DNA from 2 places in the Novibacillus thermophilus genome. Region 2 is predicted to be linked to the other one. Evidence: riboswitches for the same ligand, from Rfam matches in the RefSeq annotation. Region 2 holds a riboswitch; the other holds the start of a gene.
The links. Region 2 has a riboswitch for glycine ahead of gcvT (glycine cleavage system aminomethyltransferase GcvT). Riboswitches for the same ligand answer to the same signal wherever they lie in the genome.

Region 1: another riboswitch for glycine. It lies ahead of purU (formyltetrahydrofolate deformylase); the one in region 2 lies ahead of gcvT (glycine cleavage system aminomethyltransferase GcvT).

Annotation. Positions count from the first base shown of each region.
Region 1 covers NZ_CP019699.1:205,408-220,724, reverse strand. The annotation lists gene pdxR (MocR-like pyridoxine biosynthesis transcription factor PdxR) at 1-74, shown strand, start outside; gene B0W44_RS01280 (MDR family MFS transporter) at 150-1,637, shown strand; gene B0W44_RS01275 (TetR/AcrR family transcriptional regulator) at 1,757-2,341, opposite strand; glycine riboswitch at 2,611-2,712, shown strand; gene purU (formyltetrahydrofolate deformylase) at 2,797-3,696, shown strand; gene B0W44_RS01265 (ABC transporter ATP-binding protein) at 3,775-5,511, shown strand; gene erm (23S ribosomal RNA methyltransferase Erm) at 5,646-6,476, opposite strand; partial or broken gene B0W44_RS19160 (MDR family MFS transporter) at 6,888-8,311, opposite strand; gene B0W44_RS01250 (ISNCY family transposase) at 8,746-10,026, shown strand; gene B0W44_RS01245 (aldo/keto reductase) at 10,323-11,147, opposite strand; gene B0W44_RS01240 (M23 family metallopeptidase) at 11,536-12,438, opposite strand; gene B0W44_RS01235 (NAD(P)/FAD-dependent oxidoreductase) at 12,703-13,818, opposite strand; gene B0W44_RS01230 (ABC transporter permease) at 13,915-15,317, opposite strand, start outside.
Region 2 covers NZ_CP019699.1:2,682,624-2,697,940, forward strand. The annotation lists gene B0W44_RS12940 (MDR family MFS transporter) at 1-535, shown strand, start outside; gene B0W44_RS12945 (carbon starvation CstA family protein) at 680-2,380, shown strand; gene B0W44_RS19100 (cory-CC-star protein) at 2,409-2,744, shown strand; gene B0W44_RS12955 (ArsA family ATPase) at 2,687-3,751, shown strand; gene B0W44_RS12960 (P-II family nitrogen regulator) at 3,788-4,117, opposite strand; gene B0W44_RS12965 (DUF1538 domain-containing protein) at 4,095-4,874, opposite strand; gene B0W44_RS12970 (DUF1538 domain-containing protein) at 4,871-5,560, opposite strand; gene B0W44_RS12975 (shikimate kinase) at 5,650-6,198, shown strand; gene B0W44_RS12980 (YqzE family protein) at 6,386-6,586, shown strand; gene B0W44_RS12985 (YqhV family protein) at 6,643-6,918, opposite strand; gene B0W44_RS12990 (YqhG family protein) at 6,998-7,807, opposite strand; gene B0W44_RS12995 (DEAD/DEAH box helicase) at 7,804-9,522, opposite strand; glycine riboswitch at 9,666-9,838, shown strand; gene gcvT (glycine cleavage system aminomethyltransferase GcvT) at 10,052-11,149, shown strand; gene gcvPA (aminomethyl-transferring glycine dehydrogenase subunit GcvPA) at 11,179-12,525, shown strand; gene gcvPB (aminomethyl-transferring glycine dehydrogenase subunit GcvPB) at 12,522-13,976, shown strand; gene B0W44_RS13015 (ISNCY family transposase) at 14,420-15,317, opposite strand, start outside.

The DNA.
Region 1 (15,317 bases), 1.2 Mb from region 2:
GGGAATTATGTGTCGTGACGGCAACGTACTTAGCCTCCCTTCACGACCGCAAAGGGAATACGCCGCTGTTCTAAAAACGGTTATTCAAACGTCCCACCACCTGTTAAAATAGAGGGAGTGTAACCGTCACGACATACGGAGGGTCACACATGGCAGGAAACGCCCTAAACCGACACATCGTCATGGCCGCGATGATGATCGCCACGTTTCTCGCAGCCATCGAAGGGACAGTCGTCAGCACAGCGATGCCGGCCATCGTAGGCGATCTTTTCGGCTTGCACCTGATGAACTGGGTCTACTCTGTTTACTTCTTACTGTCAGCCATCACTGTTCCCGTCTTCGGCAAACTCGCCGACCTGTTTGGACGAAAAAAAATCTTTATAATCGGGACGTTTATCTTCCTGATCGGGTCGACTTTGTGCGGTTTGTCGCAAACGATGGAACAACTCATCGCCTTCCGCGTCATCCAGGGCATTGGAGCGGGTGCGCTGTTACCCGTTACCACGACAATTGTGGCCGATGTCTACCCGTACGCACAACGGGCGAAAATGTTGGGCTTTATCAGCTTGGTGTGGGGCATATCCAGCATTGCGGGCCCGTTAGTGGGCGGTTTTTTCGTCGACCAATTGACGTGGCACTGGATCTTTTTCATCAACATCCCTTTTGGCATCACAACAGTAATCATGGTCACCGTCTTTTTCAGGGAAAAACTGGAAGTGACACAGCAACGAATTGACTACGCCGGCGCCTTGACATTTTCCGCCGGCATGTTTTGCTTGCTGTACGCCTTCCAAAAAGGTGGAGAAGGAAACGGCTGGGCCGCGCCTGCCACCTTTTGGCTCTTTATGGCGTCAAGTGTTTTACTAGCCCTGTTTATACGCATTCAAATGAAAGCGGAAGAACCGATGATCCCCCTTCACCTGTTCCGCATTCGTACCATTTCCGTCGCCAACGCGATCGCCTTTTTTGTGACGGCAGTACTGATCGGGACAACCGTCTACATGCCGATGTGGATCCAAGGGGTACTCGGTCACGGCGCGACGGTTTCTGGATTTATCGTCACCCCGATGTCCGTTTTGTGGACGATCGCTTCTTTCCTCGGCGGGAAACTTCTGTTGCGAAAAGGCGTCAAATTTACAGCTGTTTTAGGCATTTTTTTCTTACTGGCGGGAACATGTCTACTCGCCCTCATCACCCCGTCCACACCGCTCATGGTCCTCCCGCTTATTACCGCCATTCAAGGGATTGCCTTCGGGTTCGTCATCACAATGACGACCGTCACAGTGCAGTCGGCTGTCGACTGGTCCATGCGCGGCGTCGCGACCGCCTTGAACACATTCTTCCGCAACTTGGGACAAACGGTCGGGGTGGCATTGCTCGGCACGTACTTCAACGCGAGGGTGACCGCCCAGCTGACACAGCGGGGCGCTGATAGTGACATCGGCTCTGAACAAATAAACGAACTGATCAACCCGTACAATCCACAGCCGCTCCCTGAACACTTGCGCAACGTGTTGCGAGAAGCCCTCGTCTCCGGCATCCACAGCGTATTTACCGCTTTAATTGCGGTTTCCCTCATCGCTTTGCTCATCACGCTGTTGTTGCCACGGCAACAGAGCCCTAGGGAATCTTCGTAAAATATTCGTACCAAAAAATGCCACCTGTTTTACACACAAAGGCTCGATATCGTGACAAGATGTTCATCCGTCAATCTCCATGCAAAATCCGACTAGTCGGTTTAGTAACACCAAAAAATTTACCGCGGGATCACTCCTTTCAAGAAATACGTAATCGCCTGTTTGTACAGTAATTTGAGTTCGTCCTGCGACTTCACGTAATACAGTGTACTGAGCCCATCCATCAACCCTGAAAATATGAAAGACAGCTCTTCAGGGGAACCCGCTTCGATCTCCCCGGCCTCAATGGCGTCCCGAAAAATGTTGGCATACTCTTCCCGCTTCGTCCGTATCGTCATCAGCGCATGGTCCAGCAGTTCTGTCTGAATCGGTTGGCTAAACATGAACTCTTCTGCCACTTTTTGGAGCGGGTTATGGAAGTCTTCCGCATAATGGTCAGCAATTCCGTACAACTTTTCCGCAAACGACGTATAACGTCTTTCCTTTTCCCGCCAGGATGCCAACCATTCTTTCGTATCTTTTTCAATCACGTTCAAAAACAAATCCTCTTTGCTGTCAAAGTGGTAGTATATACTCCCTTTACTGACGCCGCTGTACTGCACCAGATCTTCCATAGAGGTCCCCGCATAACCTTTTTGGATAAAGAGCTCTTTCGCTTTTTCCAAAATAAAGTCGCGCTTTTTTTGTCCTTTCGATGTCGCCATAACGCCACCTTCTAAACCGACCGTTTGGTTTGATTGTAGCCCATAGAATAGTACGACGCAACCTTTTTGTTCATGACTTTTTTGAAAAAATAGCGGTTGATGACGCACCCAACTCTAGACATGAACAACCGTTGCACCTGAATGACCGACAAAAAGAAAGACTCACCTCGCAAATGTTGACACGCGAAGCGATGACGAAGTAAAATAGCACCGTAGTTCGTACAGTTGAATAACCGCCGGATGAAGGCAGCTGGATCAAAACTGTTGCTGGACGCACCTCTGGAGAGAGCCGCTCGCGGCCACCGAAGGGGCAAACCAATCTGCACGATGCGGATTGCGAAACTCTCAGGTAAAAGGACAGGGGAACGGATAGAAATCTTCTTGGATGTTCATCCGTTGCCGTGTCTTTCCACAAGACGCGGCTTTTTTCATGACTACGAAGACGGAGGAATCTCATGAGACACACTGACACGTTACCGACTGAAGCACCACTGCAAAACAGTACGAAAGACCGGGTGCGCCTCTTAATCTCTTGCCCGGACCGACCGGGGATTGTCGCGAGTGTCTCCCAGTTTCTTTACGAACACGGCGGAAATATCGTCCAGTCGGATCAGCACACGACAGACCCGGAAAACGGCATGTTTTTCATGCGGATTGAAGCAGATTTTCACCGTTCCAATTCCGAAGGTATGGAACAGGCGTTTTCCGACATCGCCGGCAAGTTCGACATGGACTGGCGTGTGGAGCACGCTGGACAAAAAAAGCGCCTCGCCATTTTCGTGTCCAAAGAAGATCACTGTTTGCTGGAGCTCCTTTGGCAATGGAAGTCTGGCAATTTAGACGTGGAGATGGCCTTTGTCGCCAGCAACCACCCGACCTTGCGGGAAACCGTCGAAGAAATGGGCATTCCTTTCTACCATTTCCCCGTGACGGCTGACAACAAACGGAAAGTTGAACGTGCTCAAGAAGATCTGATCCGCAAGTATCGTGTCGACCTCATCGTGTTGGCGAGATACATGCAAATTTTGACACCCCAGTTCACGGCGGCCTTTCCGAACCGGATCATTAACATTCACCACTCTTTTTTGCCGGCTTTTGTCGGTGCCAATCCTTACGCCCGCGCTTACGAAAGAGGGGTCAAACTGATCGGGGCGACGGCCCACTACGTCACCGACGAGTTAGACGAAGGCCCGATTATCGAGCAAGACGTACAGCGCGTCAACCATCGGGACCAGGTGGAAGACTTGAAGCAAATCGGAAAGTACATCGAACGCATCGTCCTGGCTCGGGCCGTCAGATGGCACATTGAAGACCGCATTCTGACGTATGAAAACAAAACCATTGTCTTTTCTTAATGGACGTGCCGAATCCTTCCCAACTTCTCCATTGATGATATAATCCTATTAAATGTCACTGTTCAAAAGGGGATTGTCATGATTCGGCGCTTTTTCTCCTACTATCAACCGCATCGAAGGCTATTTATGATCGACTTTATGAGTGCCGTCATAGTCGCCGTTCTCGAGCTCGCCTTTCCAGTTGCAGTGCAGTGGTTTATTGACCGCTTGCTTCCAGGCGGGAACTGGCCGATGATCGTCACGGTCAGCGTTTTATTGCTCTTCGTCTATGCGCTGAGTACCTTCTTGCAGTACGTCGTCGTCTTTCTCGGACACAAATTGGGCATCAACATTGAAACGGACATGCGCCAGGAGCTTTTTTATCATGTGCAAAAACAATCCTTTCGATTTTTTGACAACACGAAAACTGGCAACATTATGAGCAGGATCAGCAACGACTTGTTTGATATCGGGGAACTCGCCCACCACGGACCCGAAGATTTTTTCATTGCGGTCATGACCTTTGTCGGTACGTTCTGCATCATGTTCACGATCAACGTAAAGCTAGCCCTCGTCACCTTTTTAGTCGTACCGTTTCTCATCTGGGTCATCACCTACTGCAATGTCCGCATGCATCGAGCGTGGCGGTTAATGTATTCGAAAATTGCAGACATTAACTCCCGTGTCGAAGACAGTGTGTCCGGCATTCGGGTCGTCCAATCGTTCACAAATGAAGAGTATGAAAAGAAACGGTTCGACGCTGACAACAAGAAATTCCGCGAGGCGAAATTAAAAGGGTACCGAGTGATGGCCTTCACGACTTCCAGCGTCTACATGATGACGCGGTTTGTGACGCTCATCGTACTCGTTGTCGGCGCCTGGCTGTCGTTTCGCCACGAATTGTCGTACGGTGAACTAGTCAGTTTCGTCCTGTACGTCAATGTGTTAATGAAACCGGTTGACAAAATCAGTGCATTGATGGAACTGTACCCGCGAGGCATGGCCGGATTCAAGCGGTTTCTCGAACTGCTCGCCCAAGAACCCGATGTGCAAGACCGTGACCACGCGATAGACGCTCCGGCTCTTAAAGGGAATATTCGATTTGAACACGTTTATTTCCAATACGATCCAGATCATCCCGTCTTAGAGGACATTCATTTTTCAATAAAAGCCGGAGAAACGGTCGCTTTCGTCGGCCCGTCAGGTGCCGGCAAGACGACCATTTGCTCCCTCATTCCCCGCTTTTACGATGTAGACCGGGGAAGGATTACGATTGACAACATGGACGTACGCGATCTCACCAAACGCTCCCTCCGGTCGCAAATTGGTATCGTACAACAAGACGTTTTTCTGTTTACCGGAACGATTCGCGAAAACATCGCTTACGGAAAGTTGGACGCCACCGAGGAAGAAATACGTGAAGCCGCAAGACGGGCCCATCTGGAGTCGTTTATTGACACGTTGCCGGATGGGTATGACACCCAGGTAGGCGAAAGAGGGCTGAAACTGTCCGGCGGCCAGAAACAGCGGATTGCCATTGCCCGCACCTTTCTGAAAAACCCGCCGATTTTGATTCTGGACGAAGCGACGTCCGCTTTAGATACCGAATCGGAAAAGTTGATTCAAGCTGCCCTGCACGAACTGTCCGAAGAGCGCACCACCTTGGTGATTGCCCATCGCTTGGCGACGATTCGCAACGCTGACAGAATTATCGTCGTGACAAAAGACGGCATCGCCGAACAAGGGAGTTACGATGAGTTGTTGGAGCGAGGCGGCGTTTTTGCCAGACTCCACCGCATTCAATACGAACGTCTTTCAGAAACAAACGCAAGGTGACTGCCATGATGAACCGGTCCGGGAACCGATTCGGCAGTCAGTTTACGTAGCGGACGTCTCGCTCTCCTTCAGCCGGCTACATCTTTTTCTGTTAGAGGTTTGTCGGCAATGGCTTACAATGATTGACGGCAATGTTATTTCGGCCAACGGTAAGGTTCCACATACTGACGCATTGTATGAAAAACGAATTCCCACTGTCGTTCACTGAGAGAATAGATCGGTGCGTATCGGTCTATCTTCAGCTGTTTAACCAACCGCTTTATTTGCCGTGGCGTAAACACGCCCTTTAACGCCTCGTCCATCGGCCGTTCTGGATCTTTGAGGCAATACGCTGCCAAAGCTGCAAAACGGGCGCGGTGGCGAAGGGAAACCCCAGGTTCATGCCTTCTTCGCACGGTTAAAACAGATGACTCCACGTCTGGCGGAGGTGAAAAGTGTTGGGGGGGTATCGTTCGCCCCCTCTCGATGTGGAACCACATTCTCCATGTCATGATGCGGGGGTCTGTCACCGGAACCGCAGTAAATCGCTTTGCCGCTCCTTTTTCAACGACGAGTACCGCCCATTGAAACGCTGGGCCCGGTTGATCCAGGAGCTTCCGTAGTATAGGAGTCGTGATCGAGTACGGTATACTGGACACGACACAAAACGGCCTCCGGGGCAAACGCATGTCTAAAATACTTTGTTGAATCACGGTGACGTTATGTTTTTCTGCCACCTTTCTCTGAAGCTTCTCTGCCAAAACCGGGTCATTTTCGATCGCCAGTACTTTCCCCGCCTTATCTGCCAAGGGAAGCGTCAATGCCCCGGTTCCGGCACCGATGTCGAGGACGAGATCCTCCGGTTTTATCTTCGCCATCTCCACCAACCTTTTGGCTAATCCCCGATGCATAAAGTGCTGTCCTGGAAAATTCGTCCCGTCCTTAAATTTGCGAATCCGCCGATGGCGTTTATTCTGTTTGTTCATGCTCTCATCCTCCGTTTCGTTTTATTAAAAAACACAGGCCCTGCCTGTGTTTGAGTAAACGGAGATGAGGCTATCCTCTCTTGGCTGAACGGGTTGACGTGTCGTGCAATTTCCGCCATACAGCTTTTTGAAGATCAAAAAAGGAGGGCAAGATCGCCCTCCTTCGTCCACTTTGTATAGGACCACATACGGTTTTTCCAAAAATGGGCAGACCTATCCCGCTTACTCTGCACACAGACAGAGCACTGAACACTATGCAATTCGCGAGGTATAGTGTTCAGTTTTGAGTCGGATAGACGCAATACCCATTATGAGGAACCAACCCTCCCTGTGACGATTACTCTAAACTTAACCCATTTCTACTACTTATGTCAACGGATGTCCCCATGAACGCTTGAACACCCTATCCGGTTAAACGGTTTTGGGATGTCCTTGGGAACTTTCGCCCCCCTGTTTCTCGCCTTCGTCCGGAGGCGCCGCCACCCGCTTTACAAACAAAGCCAGAATGAAGGCAATGACGGCCAGGATCAGACCGAACGTAAACGCCTGTTTCACACCTGCTGCAAGGGCGGCCACTTCGTCAGCTGCACTCGGACGATCGACTCGGGCCAAGTAACGTTGCTGGCCGATCGTCATGATGGTCACAAACAACGCTGTTCCGACGGCGCCGGACACCTGCATGAGCGTGTTCGCAATGGCCGCGCCGTGCGGATACAGGTAAGGCGGCAATTGATTCAAGCCGTTTGTCTGAGCCGGCATCATTACCATCGCCACTGACACCATTAACAGTGTGTGCAGGATGACGATCGCAACCGGAGTGGCTCCCTGATCCAACGAACGGAACAGGAAGACCGTGAGAGTCATCATCACGATCCCCGGAATGAGCAGCCAGCGGGGTCCGAATTTATCGAACAAGTACCCCATTACCGGCGAGATGGCTCCGTTAATGATTCCCCCGGCAACATGACCAAGCCGACGGTCACGGCGCTAAAGGCGAGAACGTTCAACATGTACATAGGCATGACGATCATCGTCGCAAACATCGTCATCATTACAATCATCATCACGATGAGCGCCAGGCTGAACATCGGATAAGCAAGGGCCCGCATGTCGAGCATCGGCGTCTCCAGTTTCACTTGTCGAATGACGAACAGAAAGAGGGAAACGAACCCTCCCGCTAACGCGACGAGCACACTTGGTTCAGTCCAGCTTCCCGCCCCTTCACCGGCAGAACTGAACCCGAACACAACGCCTCCAAAGCCAATCGTTGACAACACGATTGAAAACACGTCAATTTTCGGATACGTGAGCTCTGTGACGTTTTTTAACGAGACGACTCCGTACAAAATGGAAACGATCGCGACGGGAATGACCAAATAAAACAGCCATCGCCACGACAAATAGTCCACGATCAGTCCGGAGACGGTCGGGCCGATGGCCGGAGCGAACATCATGACCAAACCAAGTATCCCCATCACCCGTCCCCTTCTCTCGGGAGGGATTAGGGCCAAAATGACGTTCGTCAGCAACGGGATCAAAATGCCGGTACCAGATGCCTGGACGACTCGCCCCAGTAACAACAGAGAAAAGACAGGGGCCGTTCCGGCAATGACAGTCCCGATGCCGAATAAGGCCATCGAGGTGAGATACAGTTGCCTCGTCGTGAACCGTTGAATGAGAAAGGCACTCACCGGTACTAAAACCGCCACGACGAGTAAATAACTCGTCGTGATCCACTGGGCAGTACTCGCCGCCACCCCGAAGGATTCCATAATCGGCGCTATGGCGACGTTGAGCAGCGTTTCATTCAATATGGCGACAAATGCGCCGGACATTAAAACGGCGATGAGCGGTACGACTCGAATATGGCGTGACTCGCCTTCGGTCTCCGTGTGAACATGTGCTTGGTGCACGGTTTCTCTCCTCTCCGATCATGGTCAAGAACTACGTTAAGAGGCCTATTTTTCACATAAAAAACCTCCCATTCCCAACAGGACAGGAGTAACGCTTGTGCCTCGACATATCAGCATGCCAAACATTGTTACAACATAACGTCACACTAATCCTGTCCCGAAAAATCCGTTCATTTTTCGAAAAACAGGATTAGAAAATCATCGTTGTTCTGACACCCTTTCACTGTCGATGGTTACTAACATAGCAGAGCGGAACGGCTGTGTCAACCAAAATGTAACAGCCCTGTTGTTCGTCAGTGATATTGTCATATTGTAACGCGTCAGTGAAAATGTCACATATGGGAGAGAACATATTCATGAGCAGACAAGAGCTGAAGCGTTACACCGTCATTGATCGCTGGATTCAAGGTTTGATCACAGGAGGTGAAGCCGCTGAACTCCTTGGGTTAAGTTACCGCCAGGTTTGTCGTCTCAAAAAACGGGTGCTTGAGGAGGGGGAAACGGGGATTATCCACAAAAACAAAGGACGCAAACCGGCACACGCACTGTCTGACAATACACGTCAAAGAATTCTGGAGCTCCACCAAAGCGATGCGTATCAAGGGTGTAATGATGTGCATTTTGCCGAATTGTTGGCCAAGTACGAAGGAATTCACGTCAGTCCGTCAACCGTGCGTCGCATTCGCTCTGAGGCCGGCATCAAACCGAAACGCAAACGGCGTCCGGCTAACGTGCACCGGCCACGTGAGCGAAAGCCACAAGCCGGCATGTTAGTCCAAATGGACGGGAGCCCTCACCCTTGGTTGGAAGATCGAGCGGAACCGATGTCCCTTCTTGCCGCCATTGATGATGCCACTGGAAAAGTCGTGGCTGCTCTTTTCCGGCCACAGGAGGACACCGAGGGCTATTTTAGGCTGACACGACAGATGATTGAGCAAACTGGCATTCCGATGAGTGTGTATTCGGATCGCCATATGATTTTCCGTTCCCCTAACGAGAAGCAAACGATCGAGCAGGAATTGGCGGGAGAACCCGTTCCTTTGTCGCAATTCGGACAAGCCCTTGAAGAGTTAGGTGTGACTCATATCAAAGCCTTAACACCACAAGCCAAGGGACGGATTGAACGGCTGTTCCAAACGCTACAAGACCGTTGGATTGTCGAGTTGCGCCTCCGGGGCATCGACACCATTGAGGAGGCCAACACGGTGCTGCCGGAGTTGATCAAAGCGCATAACGAACAGTTTGCGGTTGAACCGCGTGACCCAGAAAGTGCGTTTGTCCCTTTGGAACAAGGACAAGCGTTGGATCTAATTCTTTGCTACCGTGAAAAGCGTACTCTGGGAACCGGAGAAACAATTGCTTACAAAGGAAAAACCTACACAATAGATCGCTCGGATCACCAACAAACCATCCCGCGCAAAACCCGTGTCGAAGTGCGAGAAACATTAGACGGAAGACTATTTGTCCGGCACAAAGGGGTGGATTACCCCCTAAAGGAAACAGTAAAACCAAAACGCCAGTCGCTGCAAAAACAAAAGGCGAGCTCGGAGAAACAACCTCACAAGCCCGCACTCAATCATCCTTGGCGCCAATATGGGCGCACCCAATCTAAATCTAGGATACGACAACGGGCTTAAAAAATCTAGACTGTGCCGTTAGAATACGGACAATGATCCCTTCATCCCTTTTAGCCAGGGAGCTTGTAGTGGGCATTTTATCAAGGGCGAGTGAAACTCGGGCATACGCCTTTACCCTTGATAAAATGCCCACTACAAGCTACGCTCCTGAACGGGATGGGGGAATAACTAAAATAGGACAGAATCACTGACGAGTTAATAGGACATTTTCACTGACGCTTGACACCAAAATGTAACAGCCCGGTTCCGCTTACCACTTCGACGTCAGATAAAAAAGGACCGCGGTACAAACGGTCCTAACGCACGTTCATTTCATTAGGGTGGGCTCCTCGGCGAGCACCGCGGTCGAGGGAATCGATGATTCGCATTTCTTCTTCACTGAGTTCAAAGTCAAATACGTTGAAGTTCTCTTCTATACGCGACGGCGTGACCGACTTGGGAATCGTAATCGTGTTGTTTTGCAAGTGCCAGCGCAAGATGACTTGTGCATTCGTTTTGCCGTGGGCGTCAGCTATTTGCCTAATCTTTTCGTCTTGAAGCACCTCTCCTCCATTATCCAGCGGACTCCACGCTTCGACAAAAATGTCGTGCTTAGCACAGAAGTCTTTGATCTCGTCCTGTGCGAAGTACGGATGACATTCCACCTGGTTGAGGACAGGTGTGACTTCACATTCGTCCAAAAGGCGCTGTAAGTGCTCGATCTCAAAGTTGCACACACCGATTGCCCTTACCCGTCCGTCCTTATAAAGCTTTTCCATCGCCTTGTATGTATCGACGTACTCGTCATATTCCGGCGTCGGCCAGTGAATTAAGTAAAGGTCGACGTAATCTAGTCCTAGTCGCTTTAAACTTTCGTCGTACGCCTTCAACGTCTTGTCATATCCTTGGTCGCTGTTCCAAACCTTTGTCGTGATGAAGAGGTCTTCCCGTGGAATACCCGATTCCTTGATAGCCTTTCCAACCCCTTCCTCATTGCGGTAAATCATGGCCGTATCAATGGACCGGTAGCCCACTTCAAGCGCTTTTGCCACCGCAGATGTGACGACTTCATTGTCGACTTTCCATACGCCAAACCCGAGTTGAGGCATTTTGATCCCGTTGTTCAACGTGACGAAATTCAACTACCAACACTCCTTTTTTTAATATTATAGTGTGCTGGATTCAGCGGTTTACACTGTGATCCATGTTGTTTAACTTGCCCCTCAAGGACCGCTTTGCTTGAAAGCCTCGGCACCACTTATCTGCGTTTGTTTACCCACAGACTTGGGGCCATCACGGCTTTTCCCTTTTCATATGTTACCATACAGACAGAGTACCTGACACCCCCAAAAAGAACTACGGCATCAGTCCGTCATTCGAACCATCACCACACAATAAATGTATTCGTAAAGTTCCCCCGTTTACGGTAGTATTGAGGGGTAAATGAGCTGAGGAAATTAACGGTCGAACACAAAAACAATAGGGATAGTCTGAATTTGACACCGTTGCAGACGGCACCGTGTCCCCGCTCTACTTGCGCATGAGGTTGTTTCTGACGAGAAACCGGCCACCGAATCGTATCGGAACACCTTCCCCGTCCTTCTCCGCATGAATGTGCAGGTGCGGTTCGGAAGTATTGCCAGAATTGCCCACAGTCCCGAGCAATTGGCCTTCCCGGACAACGTCCCCTTCCGCTACCGCGACGCTTCCCTGCTGCATGTGGCAAATATAGATGACAGCCTCCTCATCGTCACATGTGAGAGCTACATAATTGCCTTCGGGTTGATCAGGATCGGTATCAGGTGGCGTCAAATCCGGCAGGTCTCCTCTCGTTTCCAACACTTCGCCGTCACACGGACTGAACAGTCGGTCGCCGTAGATCTCGTACTGATGAAGGTCTTTCGGGTACAGGCCGTGGGCTCGTAGGCCTAACGTGTTTATCTTCACGATGTCCAACGCGTACTCCTGCGGTGAATAGGCCTGGTGATAATTCATCTGCACGTGGTTCCCGCCCTGACCGACGTAGTATGTGCCGCTCTTCAGCGGGAAGGACAAGGCGATGGCGTCATCTTGAGTGGTCAAACTGCTGATAACAAACACATTGTACAGGCCAAACACGAGCAAAACGACGACGCACACGCCCATCGACCACTTTTGCTTGTGGTCGAAGGCAATCCGAAAGGGCCGAGAACGGGTTTTCCTCCATGACAAGTAAATGGCAGCAGCCAGAAACACCAACCAGGCATAACGCATGTAATACCCGGTCCAATCCCATCGTCCGGCCAGAAATACCCACACAGTTAACAGGGTCGTTGCGAGTAGTTGTATTAGCCATTCGAGCTTGCTCTCAAATGACCCCCTCCACAAGGAGTAAATAAATACGGCGGGCAGAATCAAGTTGATGACGAGTACTTGGAGAATGACAAACGTCACGTTTAATTATCCTCTCGCGTTACAAGTTTTTCTCAACCAAAAAGTCAAAGCGCGGCTCATTTGAGGCACCTGTATGGCAATGTCCCCACCGATGCTTTTGTTTCCTTCGAGCTCCAACGTCTGCACATAGTCACGGTTTATCTAGGACCGGACCCTACTAAAAGTTTTGAAGCCTTTCCTCCCTCTCGAAATCATTTCCCGCGTCGCTTCTAGTAGGTGTGAATGTCCGCGCTTATGTGTTCTGAAGCTTTTCCCCCATCGACATCACTGCCCCCCAGTTCGGAACGGATTGAAAGGCTCCAAATCCACCTCTGGCTCTTCGCCTAGCGCGAGGCCCGCCGCCAGTTTCCCCGCGTAAGGCCCGATCGTCAATCCAGTCGGTCCCATGCCAGTCGCCACGACCAACCCAGGAATGTGTGGATGCGCACCGATCAACGGGAGACGCCTCAAACTCATCGGCCGAAACCCCACTCTAATGTCGTGTACCGTACCGTCAGCCAGTCCGGGCGCAACGGATAAAGCCTCGCGGAACACTTCCTCTAGCCCTCCCGCCGTCACCCGGTAGTCGAAGCCGGAACCGTCTTCCCGGGTAGCTCCGACTACAATGCGGGAATCATCAAACGCAAGCAAGTAATGGCTGCTCTCAGGAAGCACAACCGGCCAACGCGACGTGTCTGTCCCTGGCAGCCGGAGGTGCACAATCTGACCCCGTTGCGGCTCCACAGGCAGTTTCAGCTGGAACGGGTGCAACAATTCTGCTGACCAGGCTCCGGCTGCCACGACGACGGCGTCCGCTCTAATTTTCTCACCGTTTACCCGAACACCAGTGACGCCAACGCCACTCACTTCTAACTGAGCCTCTCCTGTACACTCTTTTACCCCGCGTTTTCGCGCGGATCGCTTTAAGGCTTGAGAGAGCAAACGGCCGTCAACCCTGGCCGCCCCGGTAATGTGTACGGCTGAAAGCTCCTCGTGCAAAGGCGGGAAAAGTTTTTGCACCTCTTGAGCGTCTAACCGTGAAATCTCTCCCATTTCAGGAGCGTCTTTTCGCTTCTGTCGGGCCCGCTCTTCAATCGCATCCAGCTCATCTGAATCTCGACTGACCGCCAATGCTCCGATGCGAGCATAACCGACGGCCGTCTCACCGTCTTCTTCCAACTGGGAGATGAGCGTTGCATAGTAACGTGTCCCGGTCCGGGCCAGGCGGTACCAATTGACACTCCGCCTTTTGGACAGCCACGGACACACGATCCCGGCCCCTGCCGCCGTCGCCTGTCCCTCGTCCTTTCGGTCTACGAGAAAAACGTCTGCTCCTTTACAGGCGAGGTGGTAGGCCGTGCTCGTTCCCACGATGCCCGCTCCGACTACCACAACCTTCATCCAGCCGATCCTCCCTTCTGACAAAAAACATCTAGGCTTACTGCCATATTCCTTACGAACTATTATCTCAAAAAGTCTCAAAAAGAACAGCATGGATTAACCGTCAACATCCCGCCTCCTGTAACCAGTCAATCCCACCGCCACGAGCAGGATAGCGACGGCAACAAGAACAAAACCAATTTTGTAATCCACACCTTCACCGGGAATCTCCGGAATGTGACCGTATGGCGTAAGGGTTTCAACCCAGTCCGGAAACTGGAACAACCCGCCGAGATATACGACAACAAAGGAGAAAAACAGGTAGAGCCAGACCACACTCGTCAGTCTCGGCACTGTGCCGATAAGCGACGCAGCAGCGCCAATCATGACGAGGACAGCCGGATAGTAAGCGATGGCGGCGCCGAAAACAGTGCCGAATGCAAACGGCTCTTCCATGACGGTTGTTCCTGCCGACCACAGTCCTAAAGCCGCCAGGGACAGCATGACGAACCCGTTTACAGCGGCCAGGGTCACATAGCCTGTCATCAGCCGCGTACGTGATACTGCCCCTCCCAGCACGTGTCCCATCCGGCCCTTTTTCTCTTCACTGTACAGCTTGTTCACAGTCATGACAGGGGGGATTGTGCCGAGAATGGCCATCACCGCCATCAACATCGGGATAAACTGTTCTGTCAAGGATACGCCGGGAGCAGGCGAGAGAAACTGCCGCATCATCTCATTGTCGCTAAAAAACAGCTCCAAATCGCCTAACACCGATCCGTAGGACAGTCCGATGAGCAGCATGCCGACAGCCCATGCGATCATACCCGTTCGCTGCAGCCGCAAAGCGAGCCCCGTCGGACGTCGCAACAGAGAAGACGCGTGTTTCCGGCCCGGCCGCGGCGGGAGAAATCCGGCTCCGAAATCACGCAACGCCTGCAAGTAATAGGCAGCAGCAAGCAGAAGCGCTGACGCTCCAAGGGTTAACCAAACCGCCCCCCAACGGTTGTTCGTGTACACTTCGGCCTTCGTCACCCAGCCCAGAGGCGAAAGCCACGAGATGGCGTCATTCACCACGTCACCGATGGCCCGGACGAGATAGGACAAGACGAGTAAGGTGACAGCATACCCTATCGTTGCCCGGGAACTTGCCGAAAACTGAGCAAACAAGACCGTCACTGCGGCGAAGAAGAGACCGATCGCACCGATAACCGCACCGTAAAGCAGCGACCCTTCCAGATCCATGCTGTCGAGGCGCAAGGCGTATAAGCCAAAACCGGTCAACAAAGCCAACACCACATTGGTCAAAATCATGACCGACAATGCGGCATGCACATAAGACAGGCGTCCGACCGGCAATGAACGGACCAACTCGGCTGATCCGTCTTCCTCTTCTCCCCGGGTGTGGCGAGTCACGAGCAAGATGTTCATCAATCCGACCACAACGGCGGTGAACAACAGCATTTGATGGGCTGTCATCGCGCCGATCGTATAGTGATCCAAATCCCCGGGGCCGACCA
Region 2 (15,317 bases):
CGGCGGGCTCGGAGCTGCTGCCTGCTTGCACGTCGATGTGGCCACGTGGATGGTCGTCGTGAACATGGTAGTTTTCGGGTTTGGGTTGGGAACGTGCTTCCCGATTTTCACGCTGACGGTACAAAACGCGGTTCAACACCGCTTGCTCGGAGTCGCCACGTCTTCGGCACAGTTGTTTCGTCAGATGGGGGGGACGGTAGGTGTCGCGATTTTAGGGACGATCATGAACGGACTGATGGGGCAAAAATTGCACGAAATAACTCGCTTAACGGAACAACTCCCGGAGAGGGTAGAGGATCAAATCGGTGAATTGACGAACCCTCAAGTGTTGATGGACCACGAGCGACTAGCCCGAATCCAGCAGAGCATACCGGAACAGACTCAAGGTGTTTTTACCCAGTTGATCGGTGAGTTGCGTGATGCCCTCGGTTACGCGTTGAACGGTGCGTTTCTTGCGGCGGCGTGCGTCTTGTTCGTGGCGTTTATCTTGACCTTATTTTTAAAAGAGTTGGAACTGAAAACGACGAATAAGTGAGAGCGCTCGCTATGTCGCGGCAAGCTCTCCATTCACTTCGCCTTCTGATTGATTGGGGAAAATTGTATTTTATTATATGTTGCGAAAAATGTGTTATTATAGAATTGTAACCGGATACAAACTAAAAGAGGGAGGAAATGAACTGTGAGTCCTTGGATGACAGCGTTGGGAGCGCTTATTTTATTTTTCATGGGCTACCGTTTTTATTCGAAGTTTTTGGCAGAGAAGATTTACCAACTGGATCCGAACTTTCGCACGCCAGCCTACGAGTTTCGGGACGGGGTGGACTATTTGCCGACGAACAAATTCGTCTTGTGGGGACACCATTTCAGTTCCGTCGCCGGAGCCGCCCCCATTACCGGACCGGCCATCGCCATGATCTGGGGGTGGGGACCGGCTTTACTGTGGGTGGTCCTCGGCACAATCTTTTTTGCCGGCATGCACGACTTCGGCACACTGTGGGCATCAGTACGCAACAAAGGGCGGTCGATCGGCGTTATTACGAACGCTGTCATCGGTACGCGGGCAAAGGGGCTATTTCTGCTCATCATTTTCTTTTTGCTTCTTCTGGTGAACGCTGTCTTTGCCGTCGTCATTGCCGGCCTGTTTACGTCGTACCCGGAAAGCGTATTGCCGTACTGGCTGCAAATACCGGTTGCCGTGACGATCGGATTTCTGGTGTACAAGAGAGGGATAGGGTTATTCTGGCCTTCTATCATCGGACTGCTCTTGTTATTCACCTTTATTTTTATCGGAACTGGGCTCCCCTTGGCTCTGCCGGAGACGATCGCCGGCTTGCCTTCGTCAGCGTGGTGGGTGATCGTCATGCTCCTGTACGGAGCCATTGCCTCTCGGCTCCCGGTTTGGACCTTGTTGCAACCGCGCGACTACATCAATTCCCACTTGCTGTTTCTAGGGCTGATCGTCATTTACATCGGGTTGTTTGTAGGGCGGCCGGACTTTGTCGCGCCGGTCTTTAACACAAACGTACCCGAAGACACACCGCCTTTATTGCCTCTGTTGTTCGTTACCATTGCCTGTGGCGCCATTTCCGGCTTCCACGGGCTGGTCAGTTCCGGCACATCGTCCAAGCAGCTGGACAGGGAAACGGACGCGAGGTTTGTCGGGTATTTCGGAGCGATCGGTGAAGGGATGCTGGCCGTCGCTTCCGTCATGGCGACAGCTGCCGGCTTTGCCACGTTTGAAGCGTGGAGCGAACATTACGCCACGTGGGCTTCTGCCAGCGGCGGCGGAACGCCGGCGTTCGTATTAGGCGCCGGCAATTTGATTAGCAACCTCGGCATTCCCGCGGTCATCGGAACGACGTTTATTTCCATCATGGTCGTCGCGTTTGCGGCGACGACGCTGGATACGTCAATGCGCTTGCAGCGCTTTATTTTGTCGGAGATCGGGGAGCAGTACAACGTTCCGTTTTTGAAAAACATGAACTTTTCCACCGTTCTCGTGTTTCTCACGTGCGTCGCGTTAGCGTTTCTGGCGGACCCGTCCAATCCAGGGTCAGGCGGGATGGTGCTATGGCCCCTGTTCGGAACGACGAACCAGTTGACGGCAGGATTGTCGTTAATCGTGTTGGCTTTATTGCTGTGGCGCATGGGGCGACCTGTCGTTTACGTCGTCATCCCCCTTGTGTTTGTGGTCACGATGACGACGGCGAGCATGGTCTACAACATTATGAGTTACGTCCAGCAAGGAAACATTTTGTTAGTCGTCGTCGGCACGTTGGTTTTGGCGTTAAACGTCTGGCTCATATTGGAAGGAATGTTAGCGGCAAGGCGTGAAAGCAACCGACCGGACATTCCTTCCGGCCCACCCCACACCAGATAAAGGGTAGGCACTTTACACCTCCATCGTGATGAGAAAAAAGCAGGCATTGGGCTCAAAAGGAGCGTCAATTCGCGGAAAGGAGACGGCTACTTTGGACAGAGGACAGGGACAACGCTTTTGGCAGAAATTCAAACAGTTTTACGAGGAAATGTACTTCGTTCCGTACCGGCAGACGATGAAGCGGGACATTCAACAGGAGGAAGACGTCTTCAAGTTAATGGCACTGTCAGAAATGCTCGGCATCCCCAATCCCGTCTCATTTTACACGCTGGAATTGATGCCGTTTGTGCTCGAAGACTTTCACGAGTGGCACAAGCGGATGGGGATGGAAAAATCGCCATTGGACGGATTTCGATGCTGTTAGCCGGTCTGTTTCGCAAAAAGTTTGCCGCCGACGCGCATTCAACTGCGGACCAAACGAGGAGGGCCGTGCGTCTCGCGTTCTTCGGGGGAAAGGGTGGGGTGGGGAAAACGACGTGTTCGGCCGCCTTTGCGTTGGCATTGGCAGAAAAAGGTTACCGGACTCTTCTCGTCTCTACCGACCCCGCCCATTCCACCGGTGATCTACTGGAGGTGACAGGGGGAGAACAACCGGTGAACGTGAAGGAAAACTTGTGGCTGAAAGAAATCGACGCGGAGGCTGCATCCGATCGGTATATACGGGAGGTGAAGCAACAGTTACAAGGTCTTACCGCACCAGGGTTGTGGAAAGAAGTGGAGCGGCAAATGGATTTTGCCGCTGCTTCCCCCGGCGCAGAGGAAGCGGCCCAGTTCGACGAAATGGTGGGAACTATTTTAGAGGCAGACGGGTCTTACGACCACCTCGTATTCGATACGGCCCCTACGGGGCACACGTTGCGCTTGATGTCGTTGCCGGAACTGATGGGCGTGTGGATCGAGGGCATGATTGCCCGCCGAAAAAAAACGCAAGACCTGAACCGGATGTTGAGCAATATAGCCGGCACAGATGTGGAACCGGAAGATCGAGTGTATGAAATACTGCAGAGGAGAAAAAACCGCTTTGCCGCCGTGCGCGAAGCGCTACACAACCCGGACGTGACGTCCTTTTACTTCGTACTCAATCCGGAGCGTCTGTCCATCGTAGAGACGGAGAAAGCCATGAATCTCCTGCACAAGTACGGAGTACCAGTGAAGGGAATCGTCGTAAACCGGGTGCTGCCGAAGGAGGCGGACGGAGTGTTCATCGCTAAGCGGCGGGAACAGGAGCGAGCGTATGTCAAAAACATCGCGGAGCGTTTTCAAGGTATTTCTAAAATATACATTCCGATGAAACCGACGGACATTCGGGGATTGGACAGTTTAAGGGCGATTTCTGAACTACTCTGGGAAGGCATGTTCAACAAACGTTAAAGCCAATCCAATGACACGGATTGGCTTTAGAAATATTTATTGGTCGATTAAATGGTTAATACCCACAACTTTTTTAGCGTCGATGACAAACCCGACGCCCGTCCCCGGCTTGTTCAATTCCCCGGCTTCAACGATGGCTTCCAGTATGCGATCGGTTTTGTGGTTCGGGACGAGAGTGAACACAATCTCTTTTTCCGGCTCAATGGTGATGCCGAACAGCTTTTTGTGTTCGTGAATCCCTGTTCCGCGTCCGGGGATGATGGTTCCTCCCTCAGCTCCCGCCTTTTTTGACGCGTTCACAATTTTTTCAGACTGTCCTTTCGGAATAATCGTCACGATCAAATCAAAATTCGTCAGTGGTTTCAACTTGGGGCTCTCCTTTCTCGGACGGATCTTCCTGCTTTTTCTCATATACGTTATACAGAATGCCGAACAGTAAAACGGCAATGATGGGAGCCAAAGCGACTAAGGCTACTAAGCCAAACCCTTCAATGAGCGGGTCGCGTCCTTCCAACCCTGTTGCAGTGCCCACGGCGAGGGCGAGGATAAAGGTAACCGTCATCGGACCCGTCGCCACTCCGCCGGAGTCAAACGCGATGGAAATAAACGTTTTCGATGTAAAGCGAGCGAGAATAAACGCGATGACGTACCCCGGCACCAGTATAGCCCATAACGGAATTCCGTACAATACTCTGGCCATGGCCAAAGCGACGAACAAGCCGACACCGAGGGACACGGAATAGATCAACGGTTTGCCCTTGATGGAACCGGATGACGCTTTTTCCACTTCGTAACCTAACACCAGGACCGCCGGTTCCGCCACAATAGAGGCTACTCCCAGGACAAAGCCGATGGGAATCAAAATCCAATTGTAGCTCGCATCGCTCAACGTCAACCCGGTAAATTCGCCGAATGGCAGAAACCCGGCTTTCACGCCTTGGAGAAACAGGGAGAGCCCGACGATCGATAAAACGGTTCCCGCGAGCACATTCGGTAAATTCGGGATAGGCTTGCGAATGACTAATAATTGGAACAAGATAAAGACGAGGAGTAGTGGGGCTAATGCTACGATCACCTCTTCCAATGTATGCCAGTAGCCGTCAAAAATGTTGAGCAGAATCAACTGAACAACACTCCTAAAACCATCACCGCAATGACGGGTCCGACCGAGGCTAAGGCCACCATGCCGAATCCTTGCGACACTTTGTCCCTGCCGCCGAACACCGAGACAACGCCGATGCTTAACGCCATGAGAAAGGGAACGGTAATCGGTCCCGTCGTGACGCCTCCTGCATCTAACGCAATGGAGAAGAAGTCGTCACTGACGAAGTAGCCGAGGACGAATACGAGAATGTAGCTCGGAATGAGTAAGAGCGTTAATGAAATGTTAAAAATACTGCGCAGCATGGCCATCACGACAGAAATGCCCACCCCAAGGGAAATGGCCAGGATGAGGACGTTTTGTGTCGCAATCCTTTCTCCGGCGTCTTCAATTTGCTGGGCAAAAATGCGCACATCCGGTTCTGCCACAGTAATGACAAACCCGAGCAAAAAGCCGAAAAAAATGACCCAAAAAAAACCTTTATGGGGGAGACTGGAGCCGAGGGATTCGCCGATCGGGAGCAGACCGAGTTTAACGCCGAAGAGAAACAGAGAGAGTCCGACGATCGTCAGAAGAGCGGCGAGCAAGAATTGAAGAAAGTCGGAAAACGGCATGTGGATGAGCGTAACTTGTAACAGCACGATGACAAGTGTCACCGGGAGAATGGAAAAAAACACTTCGCGAAATTCTTGTTTGAATTGATCCAATAAAACATCCCCTCACATTAGAATAGGATTTAAGTCTATTTTGTTATATTATAGCAATAAAATAAAAGGTTGTATAACGTCAGGTAGGGATGACAATGAAATTGCACATCATCCTCATCGGATTTATGGGAACAGGGAAAACGACAGTGGGGACCATCATCGCCGAAACCCTATCCCGCCAGATGGTCGATACAGACCAGTACCTTGAAGAAAAAAGGGGGAAGACCATTCCCGACATTTTCAGAGATGAAGGGGAGGCCCGTTTTCGCGATTGCGAACACAACGTTCTCAAAGAACTGATCCAATCCCCAAAGCCGCTGGTGATCACGACTGGAGGAGGCATTGTCCTCCGAAAGGACAATGTAAAGTTAATGCAAAACAGCGGTTTCGTCGTCGCTCTCACCGCATCGCGGAACGCGCTGATCGAACGGTTGCAGCACGATGCGTCCCGACCGCTGCTACAAGGAGACTTGGCACAACGCATCGATCGCCTGTTGACAGAGCGGCGCAACGCCTACGACTTTGCCCATTTTAAAGTTGACACGACGGACAAAACACCGGACGAAGTGGCCCAGATCATCGTCGCCCAGTGCCAACAACACAGCGGCGTGTTTAAAGATATCTTCCGCCGTCAATGATAAGGGTAGACCTCCAGGCCGCACGAGCAATGGTATGATGTGGTAAGGAGAGAGGATGCCTTAAGACCTTTTCTGCAAATGTCTTAAGATCTGCCCTCTTCCGCTACCATTACGCTATATGTGCTGATGTCAGAAGTACAGCCGCACGTTTTGTAAGACTGAGGAAATCCGACTGAGGTGGTTGCGCATGTCTTCAAACGATTATGTACAGTATCTTACGGAACGGTTTGTCCGCTATTTAGAAACACCGCGGGAAGAACGAAAAATGAGGCGCAAGGACAGACAGCGGAACCGATGGAGCCGCGTTTGGTTTGGCGATCTGTTGTTCGGCCTTCACATGTTTTGGCAAAACAGGAAAAACCGCCGTAAGCGCAATGTAATACGATAAAGCCGTCTTCGCGGACGTAGGGTACCGTGAAACATTTTACGTCTACTTTTGCGCGTTTATCCTTTGAACACCCCGATTAAAATGCACACAACACCAGCTGCGATCCACGCTACTTTGTCGTAAGACACCCGTTCGACCAATCCGGCCAGTCCGATCGTCGTCGTCGTAATCAGAACCGCCGGTCCCACTAAAGCGAGCAGTGCGTTGATGGCGATCGACTTTTCTAAGTCGTTGAATTTAAGCATGAGAAACCCTGCCGTCATTTCGATAAACCCGGATATGATGCGCAGGGTTCCCATTGCCAGCACGACTTTTTCAATGATGAACCACATCCCCGGCTTCCTCCTGTAGAACCGTATGATAATGATCTTCCTATATGTGTATGCCGAGGGTTCAAAAGAGTTGTCCTTTTTATGCCAAATAAAACAGGCCGGCATTCACGACACTCACTTGCACACGAGGCTGATACTGCCATTTCGTTTCCCGTACACGCCGTTCGTACTCGGCGAGGAAGGCCTCTTTGTCCATGCGAGCCGGACGCTCCTTGTAGTACTGCTCTAACCGGTTTAGCTCTTCCTGCATCCGGGATTCAGCGGCTCTGGCCCACGCGTCGTCTACGTGGTCCAAATACCCTTCAACGTAGAACTCTAACTCGTTGACTGCTTCTTCCAATGTCAACTTGTGTTTTGTCACGAAGCGGTGGCTCGGAAGACGCGGTGTCCACTCGCGCTCTGATATCGTATGATAAAAGTTGTCGTCAATCGATCCGTCCAACAGCCGAATGCCCAGTGAGTAAATTTCGCTGCGCAGTTGGTCGCAGATCCATTCAATTTTGTAATTAATCCCGAGCCAGGGCTCGTAAGGGCGGGAGCCCCGGGGGCTCCTCAAGTCGAGCGGCGAACGTTCATACAGCCGGACGAAGCGGCCGTGTTTGCGAGCAGACTGAAAAATGTGTTGAAGGCGGGTGGAACCGGGCGTGATCGGTTCTCCCCGTACGCCGGGCGGGATTTGATCGGGGTCGAAAATGAGAGACAGTGTCACCGGTTGCGGATCGAGACCGAGTTTTTCCACGTATGACCAGTAAAAGGGACGGTTGACTAAGTCTTTGTCTGCTTGTTCTGACAACTTTACCTGTACGTGCCCTGGGCTTTTGTCGACGATGTCACAGTGCATGGCATTGAGATAGCGCATCACGTAATTTTTCGTCTCCGCTCTGTTCAAGGGTTCAGCACATCCTTTAGGAGGTCCGCTTTTTGGCTCGTGTGGTGTTTGGCGTCTGACAGCGTGTCCCCGAGATGGGACAGGCGCTGTTTCACTTCTTCGTCATCTCGGGATTCTAACACGATTTTCATAATATTGTTCTCCAACGTTCTCTCTTTGAGGTGAACGTGTGCCAAAATCTTGTCCAACTCTCCGATGACGAGCTGAAACAAGTTAATTTTTTCGTGCAGCAAACGGATGATGTACTCTTCGATCGTATTCCGCGTGCATAAGTTGTAAATGGTTACGTCGTGCTCTTGCCCGAGGCGGTGCACCCGGCCGATGCGCTGTTCGACTCGCATCGGATTCCACGGCATGTCGTAGTTGATAATGTTGTGACAGAACTGTAAATTGATGCCTTCGCCGCCAGCTTCCGTTGCCACCATCACTTGGGCCCGCTGTTGAAAGAGCTGGCGCATCCAGTCTTTCTTGTTGCGGTTGAAGTTCCCCCGATACGGCACGGACGTAATGCCATGCTTTTGCAGAACGCGTCTCAACATGTCTTGAGTGGCCCGGTACCCGGTGAAGACGATCACTTTCTCGTCGCCGATCTTGTCCACTAGCTTCAGCACTTCTCGAGCCTTTGCCTGTTCTTTCACTTGTTTGAGCAGGTGAATGACGTGTGCCACGTCGTCTGGAAGCTGTTGGCGTCCCTGGATTTCTTTTTTAAACATTTTAAACAGGGTGAGAAACGTCGCTTCACGACTACTGCACGCTTCGCGCTGCAAGTTGACGAGGGAGAGGAAACTTCCGGCAAGTCCTCTGTTTTTTTGGTACCTTTCGCGCACGAAGTCGGTGATGCCGTCATATAGCGCCCGCTCTTCCGGCGTCAAGTCCAGTGTCACTGTGTGGACGTGTCGTTGTTTAAAGTCTAGTGGGCTGTCTTTTCGCTCGTTGCGGATCATCACTTTTCGAATTTCCTCTTTCAAAAGCGCCTCGTTTTTCGGCTGGCGTTTGCTGACGACGTACTGGGATTGAAACGATTGCTCTCCGCCGAGCTGTCCCGGCTTGAGCAAGGTCACCAAGTTGTACAGTTCCTGCAAGTCGTTTTGTATGGGAGTGGCTGTCAACAACAGACAAAACTTTTTGCGCAGTTCGTTGGCGAACTGAAAGTTGCGGGTCCGGCGGTTTTTTAACTTGTGCGCCTCGTCGATCACGATGATGTCGTAATCGCGGTTTAAGACGTGGCTGCGGTGTGGTTCGCGTTTTGCCGTGTCGATGGAGGCGACGAGAATGTCGCATTTCTCCCACATCCACTCTTTTTTATGGGCGACGGCGGGAATGCCGAACTTTTCATTTAATTCCCGTGTCCACTGGGAGACGAGGGATGCGGGGACGAGGATGAGGGCGTTCTTCACGAGACCGCGCAACACGTACTCTTTTAGGATCAGGCCCGCTTCAATCGTTTTTCCGAGTCCCACTTCGTCGGCTAAAATGGCACGACCATGCAATTCGTTGAGCACAGTTCGCGCCGTTTCGACCTGGTGGGGCAGCGGTGCAAATGCGTTCAGTTGTTTGAGGCAAAGCAAATCGTCGAAGTTCGGTACACATACGTGCCGCTCTGCCTCCACTGCCAGTTGGAACAACTCCCAGCTGTTCCACGGCCCGTCGGCGTGAACGCGTGCTTTAAATGCCGGCCACCACGAACGGTCAAAACGAATAGGAACGGAGTGCATGCCGATTCTCCTCTCGTCACCAATCTTTCTCTAGTATGGCCGGAAGTGTAAAAGATTATGAAAAAGGTTTAAAAAACGGTCGCCTTTTCCTTGGAAATCAGATACAATACTTGTAAGCTTAAACATTCGTATAGTGTTTGTGGATGAAGGCAAGGGGAGAGACTGTCCTGGCTGACCTGTTTGGTCTAGGAATGAACGTTCGTGACAGTGATGAGTTTCAGGGGCGTTCCGCTTTTCAAACAGGTTGACGGACGGCGCCGAAGGAGCAAGCCACCCAAGTGGCGAATCTCTCAGGCAAAAAGACGCTTGTCTGACACATCTCTGGAGAGTGCCAATAGGGCCACCAAAGGGGTAACCTTCCTGGTTGCAAAGGAGGGGAAACTCTCAGGTAGAAGGACAGAGCATTGTGACAGGTTTGATTCCTGGGCAACGCTCTGTCTTTTTTTAGAAGGGACGGCGAAATGTTGCAGGTGGTCGTAAGTGGGAAGGCTAAAAGTCATCACATGAAAACGATTCGGAGGTGATAGCCTTGAAAAAGTTGAAACGTACGCCGCTCCACCCTGCGTACCAGGACAAGGCTAAACTGACCGCCTTTGGCGGGTGGGAAATGCCAGTGCAGTTTTCAAGCATTAAAGCTGAGCACCACGCCGTGCGGAACGACGCCGGACTGTTTGACGTCTCTCACATGGGGGTAGTGGAGGTGTCGGGTTCTGACGCAAAAAGTTTTTTACAGCATTTGACCACCAACGACATCGACAAACTCAAACGTCATAAGGCCCAGTACACGGTTATGTGTTACCCGGACGGAGGGACGGTGGACGACTTACTCGTGTACAAAAAGGAGGATGACAACTACCGGCTCGTCGTCAATGCGGCCAACGTCGACAAAGACGTGGAGTGGATGAACAAACACGCGACAGGAAACGTCACCATCTGCGATGTGTCCAGTCAAACGGCTCAGTTTGCGTTGCAGGGACCGAAAGCGGAGCGCATTTTACAGAAGTTGACGACGGCTGACTTGGCGGCGATCCCGTTTTTCGGCTTTGTGGACGGTGCAGACGTAGCCGGTGTACAGGCGCTCATCTCCCGCAGCGGGTACACGGGGGAGGACGGATTCGAGCTGTACATGGAAAGTGATGACGCGTTGTTCTTGTGGGAGAAACTGTTACAGACGGGGGAAGGGGACGGCTTGCGGCCGTGCGGCCTCGGCGCCCGGGACACCCTCCGCTTTGAAGCGTGTTTGCCCCTTTACGGACAAGAGCTGTCGGCAAGCATTAGTCCGCTGGAAGCCGGTATCGGCTTTGCCGTCAAACTGGATAAAGGCTCTTTTTTAGGGAGGGAAGCTCTCCTCCGGCAGAAGGAAGAAGGAGTGCCGCGCAAACTGGTCGGCATTGAGATGATCGAGCGGGGCATTCCCCGTTCCCACTATCCGGTGTACGTCGGAGAAAACGAGATCGGGGAAGTCACGAGCGGGACACATGCGCCGACTTTAGGGAAAAACTTAGGATTGGCGCTCGTCCAGAGCGAATACAGCGATCTCGGGCGCGAAGTGACGGTGGACATTCGCGGCAAACGGGTCAAAGCGAAAATTGTGGAAACACCGTTTTACAAGCGTCCGCGCCCATAACGTCGAGAGTAGAGGAGGATGTTTCTCAAATGACATACCGCTATTTACCGATGACTGATCAAGACCGCGAGGCGATGCTCTACACGATCGGCGTCAACCACGTGGATGAGTTGTTTGCTGATATCCCGGAAGCGATCCGCTTTAAAGGAAAACTAGACATCCCAGAGGCGATGTCCGAACCGGAGCTCGTGCGGCACATGCGCCGCCTGGCCGATCAGAACCTCGATTTTGGCCGTGTCGTATCTTTTCTCGGCGCCGGAATGTACGAACACCACATACCGAGCGTCGTCGGACACGTCATTGGACGATCGGAATTTTACACCGCATATACTCCGTACCAACCGGAAATTAGCCAGGGGGAACTGCAGGCGATCTTTGAATTTCAGTCGATGATCTGTGAGTTGACCGGCATGGAGGTGGCCAACTCCTCCATGTACGATGGGCCGACCGCCCTTGCTGAAGCGGCGTCGATGGCATCCGCCGTTTCCCGCAAAGGCAAAGTACTCGTCTCCCGCACCGTTCATCCAGAAGCGCGCAGTGTGCTGCGCACACTGGCGAAAGGGCTCGGCCACGAAATTGTGGAAGTGCCGCATGCCGACGGCGTGACAGACGTCGATCGGCTGGACCAGTTGGCTGACGCCGAGACGGCAGCCATCATCGTGCAGACGCCGAACTTTTTCGGCAACCTGGAAGATTTGTCCGCTATCGAGCCGATCGCCCATCGCCACAAAGGGCTGTTCGTCGTCAGCGTGAATCCGTTATCCCTCGGCATTTTGGAACCGCCGGCCTCTTTCGGAGCCGACGTCGTCGTCGGTGACGCCCAGCCCCTCGGCATTCCGGTACAGTTCGGCGGTCCGTCCTGCGGTTTCTTTGCGACGACAGACAAACTGATGCGGCGCATTCCCGGCCGCATCGTCGGACAGACGACAGACGAAGACGGGGTGAGGGGGTTTGTCCTCACGTTGCAGGCGCGGGAACAACACATCCGACGGGAAAAAGCGACGTCGAACATTTGCTCCAACCAGGCGTTGAACGCGTTGGCGGCGGCGGTGTACATGAGTGCCTTGGGGAAACAGGGGATGCAAGACGTTGCCAACTTGAATCTGCAAAAAGCCCACTACGCCTATCGCCAGCTGCTGAACGTCTCTCGCGTCGAACCGCTGTTTGAACAGCCGTTTTTCAACGAATTTGCCGTCAAACTGCCGCGGTCCGCGAAGGAGCTGCAAAAAGTGCTGTTAGAGAAGGGAATTCTCGGCGGTTACGATCTGTCGAAAGACTATCCGGAACTCGGTGACGCCGTGCTGCTCGCCGTGACGGAAGTGCGGACGAAAGCGGAAATTGATGAACTCGTGTCGACAGTGGAGGGTTGGGTATGAGTAAAGAGAAAGCACTCATCTTTGAATTGAGCCAGCCGGGCCGGGTCGCCTACAGTCTGCCTGAATCTGACGTGGACAAAGTGGAAGGGAGCGACCTGCTGCCAGAGCACTTCAGGCGCAAACAGCCGGCGGAGCTGCCGGAAGTGTCCGAACTAGACCTCGTACGCCACTACACTGAACTGTCACGGCGAAATCACGGGGTCGACACTGGTTTTTATCCCCTCGGTTCGTGTACGATGAAGTACAATCCGAAAGTGAATGAAGATGTGGCGCGTTACGATGGATTTGCCCGCATTCACCCGTATCAGCCGGAAGACACAGTACAAGGGGCGTTACAACTGTTGTACGAGTTGCAACGGGATTTGGCCCACATCACCGGCATGGACGAAGTGACACTGCAATCTGCGGCAGGGGCGCAAGGGGAATGGGCTGGCCTGATGATGATTCGCGCCTACCACGAGGAGCGCGGCGACACGAAGCGGACGAAAGTGATTGTACCGGATTCTGCTCACGGTACGAACCCGGCCAGTGCCACTGTCGCCGGTTTTGATACGGTCACGGTGAAGTCGAACGAACGGGGTCAGGTCGACGTTGACATGTTGCGCCAACTTGTCGGCGAAGACACGGCGGCGTTGATGCTCACCAACCCGAACACTCTCGGGCTCTTTGAAGAAGAAATCGAAGACATCGCCCGCATCGTCCACGAAGCAGGTGGACTGTTGTACTACGACGGGGCCAACGCCAACGCCATTCTCGGCAAAGCCCGCCCCGGGGACATGGGGTTCGACGTCGTTCACCTAAACTTGCACAAAACGTTTACGACGCCGCACGGCGGGGGCGGACCTGGGGCCGGGCCGGTCGGCGTCAAAAAAGCGTTAGCCCGCTTCCTGCCGAAACCGATGGTGAAAAAGGATGGGGAGCGCTACTACCTCGACGGCGACATGCCGGATTCCATCGGGAGGATTAAAGGGTTTTACGGCAACTTCGGCATCCTCGTCCGGGCTTACGCCTACATCCGCACAATGGGACCGGAAGGGCTTAGGCAAGTGTCCGAAGACGCCGTACTGAACGCTAACTACTTGCTTGAGAGACTGTCCGATCATTACGACGTGCCGTTCCCCGGGCTGTGCAAACACGAATTCGTGCTCTCCGGGAACCGACAGAAAAAGCTGGGCGTGCGCACACTGGACATCGCCAAGCGTCTCCTGGACTTCGGCATACATCCGCCGACGATCTACTTTCCGCTCATCGTCGACGAATGCCTCATGATCGAACCGACCGAAACTGAGAGCAAAGAAACGCTCGACGCTTTCGCCGACGTCATGATTCAGATTGCAAAAGAAGCCGAACAAGAGCCGGAAGTTGTGCAGGAGGCGCCGCACCACACAGTTGTGAAGCGGATGGATGAAGTGACGGCCGCGCGAAAACCGGTCCTGCGCTACCAAAAGTGAACGGATCGGTTTCCGCGACGCACGTGTCTCAAACGTTACGATCTTCTGCTCAAAAGGCCACAATGGACGCAGATGATAATATGTCTGATATAGAGGGGGCAGTTGCCCCACCCCAAATCTCTCACACCTCCAACCCGTTTGGCATTTTGAATACCGACCTCCAGTCGACCTTACACAAAACACCAACCTGCCAAAAATTGTTAAATAACAAGGATTCATGTCAAGCGTCAGTGAAAATGTCCTATTAACTCGTCAGTGATTCTGTCCTATTTTAGTTATTCCCCCATCCCGTTCAGGAGCGTAGCTTGTAGTGGGCATTTTATCAAGGGTAAAGGCGTATGCCCGAGTTTCACTCGCCCTTGATAAAATGCCCACTACAAGCTCCCTGGCTAAAAGGGATGAAGGGATCATTGTCCGTATTCTAACGGCACAGTCTAGATTTTTTAAGCCCGTTGTCGTATCCTAGATTTAGATTGGGTGCGCCCATATTGGCGCCAAGGATGATTGAGTGCGGGCTTGTGAGGTTGTTTCTCCGAGCTCGCCTTTTGTTTTTGCAGCGACTGGCGTTTTGGTTTTACTGTTTCCTTTAGGGGGTAATCCACCCCTTTGTGCCGGACAAATAGTCTTCCGTCTAATGTTTCTCGCACTTCGACACGGGTTTTGCGCGGGATGGTTTGTTGGTGATCCGAGCGATCTATTGTGTAGGTTTTTCCTTTGTAAGCAATTGTTTCTCCGGTTCCCAGAGTACGCTTTTCACGGTAGCAAAGAATTAGATCCAACGCTTGTCCTTGTTCCAAAGGGACAAACGCACTTTCTGGGTCACGCGGTTCAACCGCAAACTGTTCGTTATGCGCTTTGATCAACTCCGGCAGCACCGTGTTGGCCTCCTCAATGGTGTCGATGCCCCGGAGGCGCAACTCGACAATCCAACGGTCTTGTAGCGTTTGGAACAGCCGTTCAATCCGTCCCTTGGCTTGTGGTGTTAAGGCTTTGATATGAGTCACACCTAACTCTTCAAGGGCTTGTCCGAATTGCGACAAAGGAACGGGTTCTCCCGCCAATTCCTGCTCGATCGTTTGCTTCTCGTTAGGGGAACGGAAAATCATATGGCGATCCGAATACACACTCATCGGAATGCCAGTTTGCTCAATCATCTGTCGTGTCAGCCTAAAATAGCCCTCGGTGTCCTCCTGTGGCCGGAAAAGAGCAGCCACGACTTTTCCAGTGGCATCATCAATGGCGGCAAGAAGGGACATCGGTTCCGCTCGATCTTCCAACCAAGGGTGAGGGCTCCCGTCCATTTGGACTAACATGCCGGCTTGTGGCTTTCGCTCACGTGGC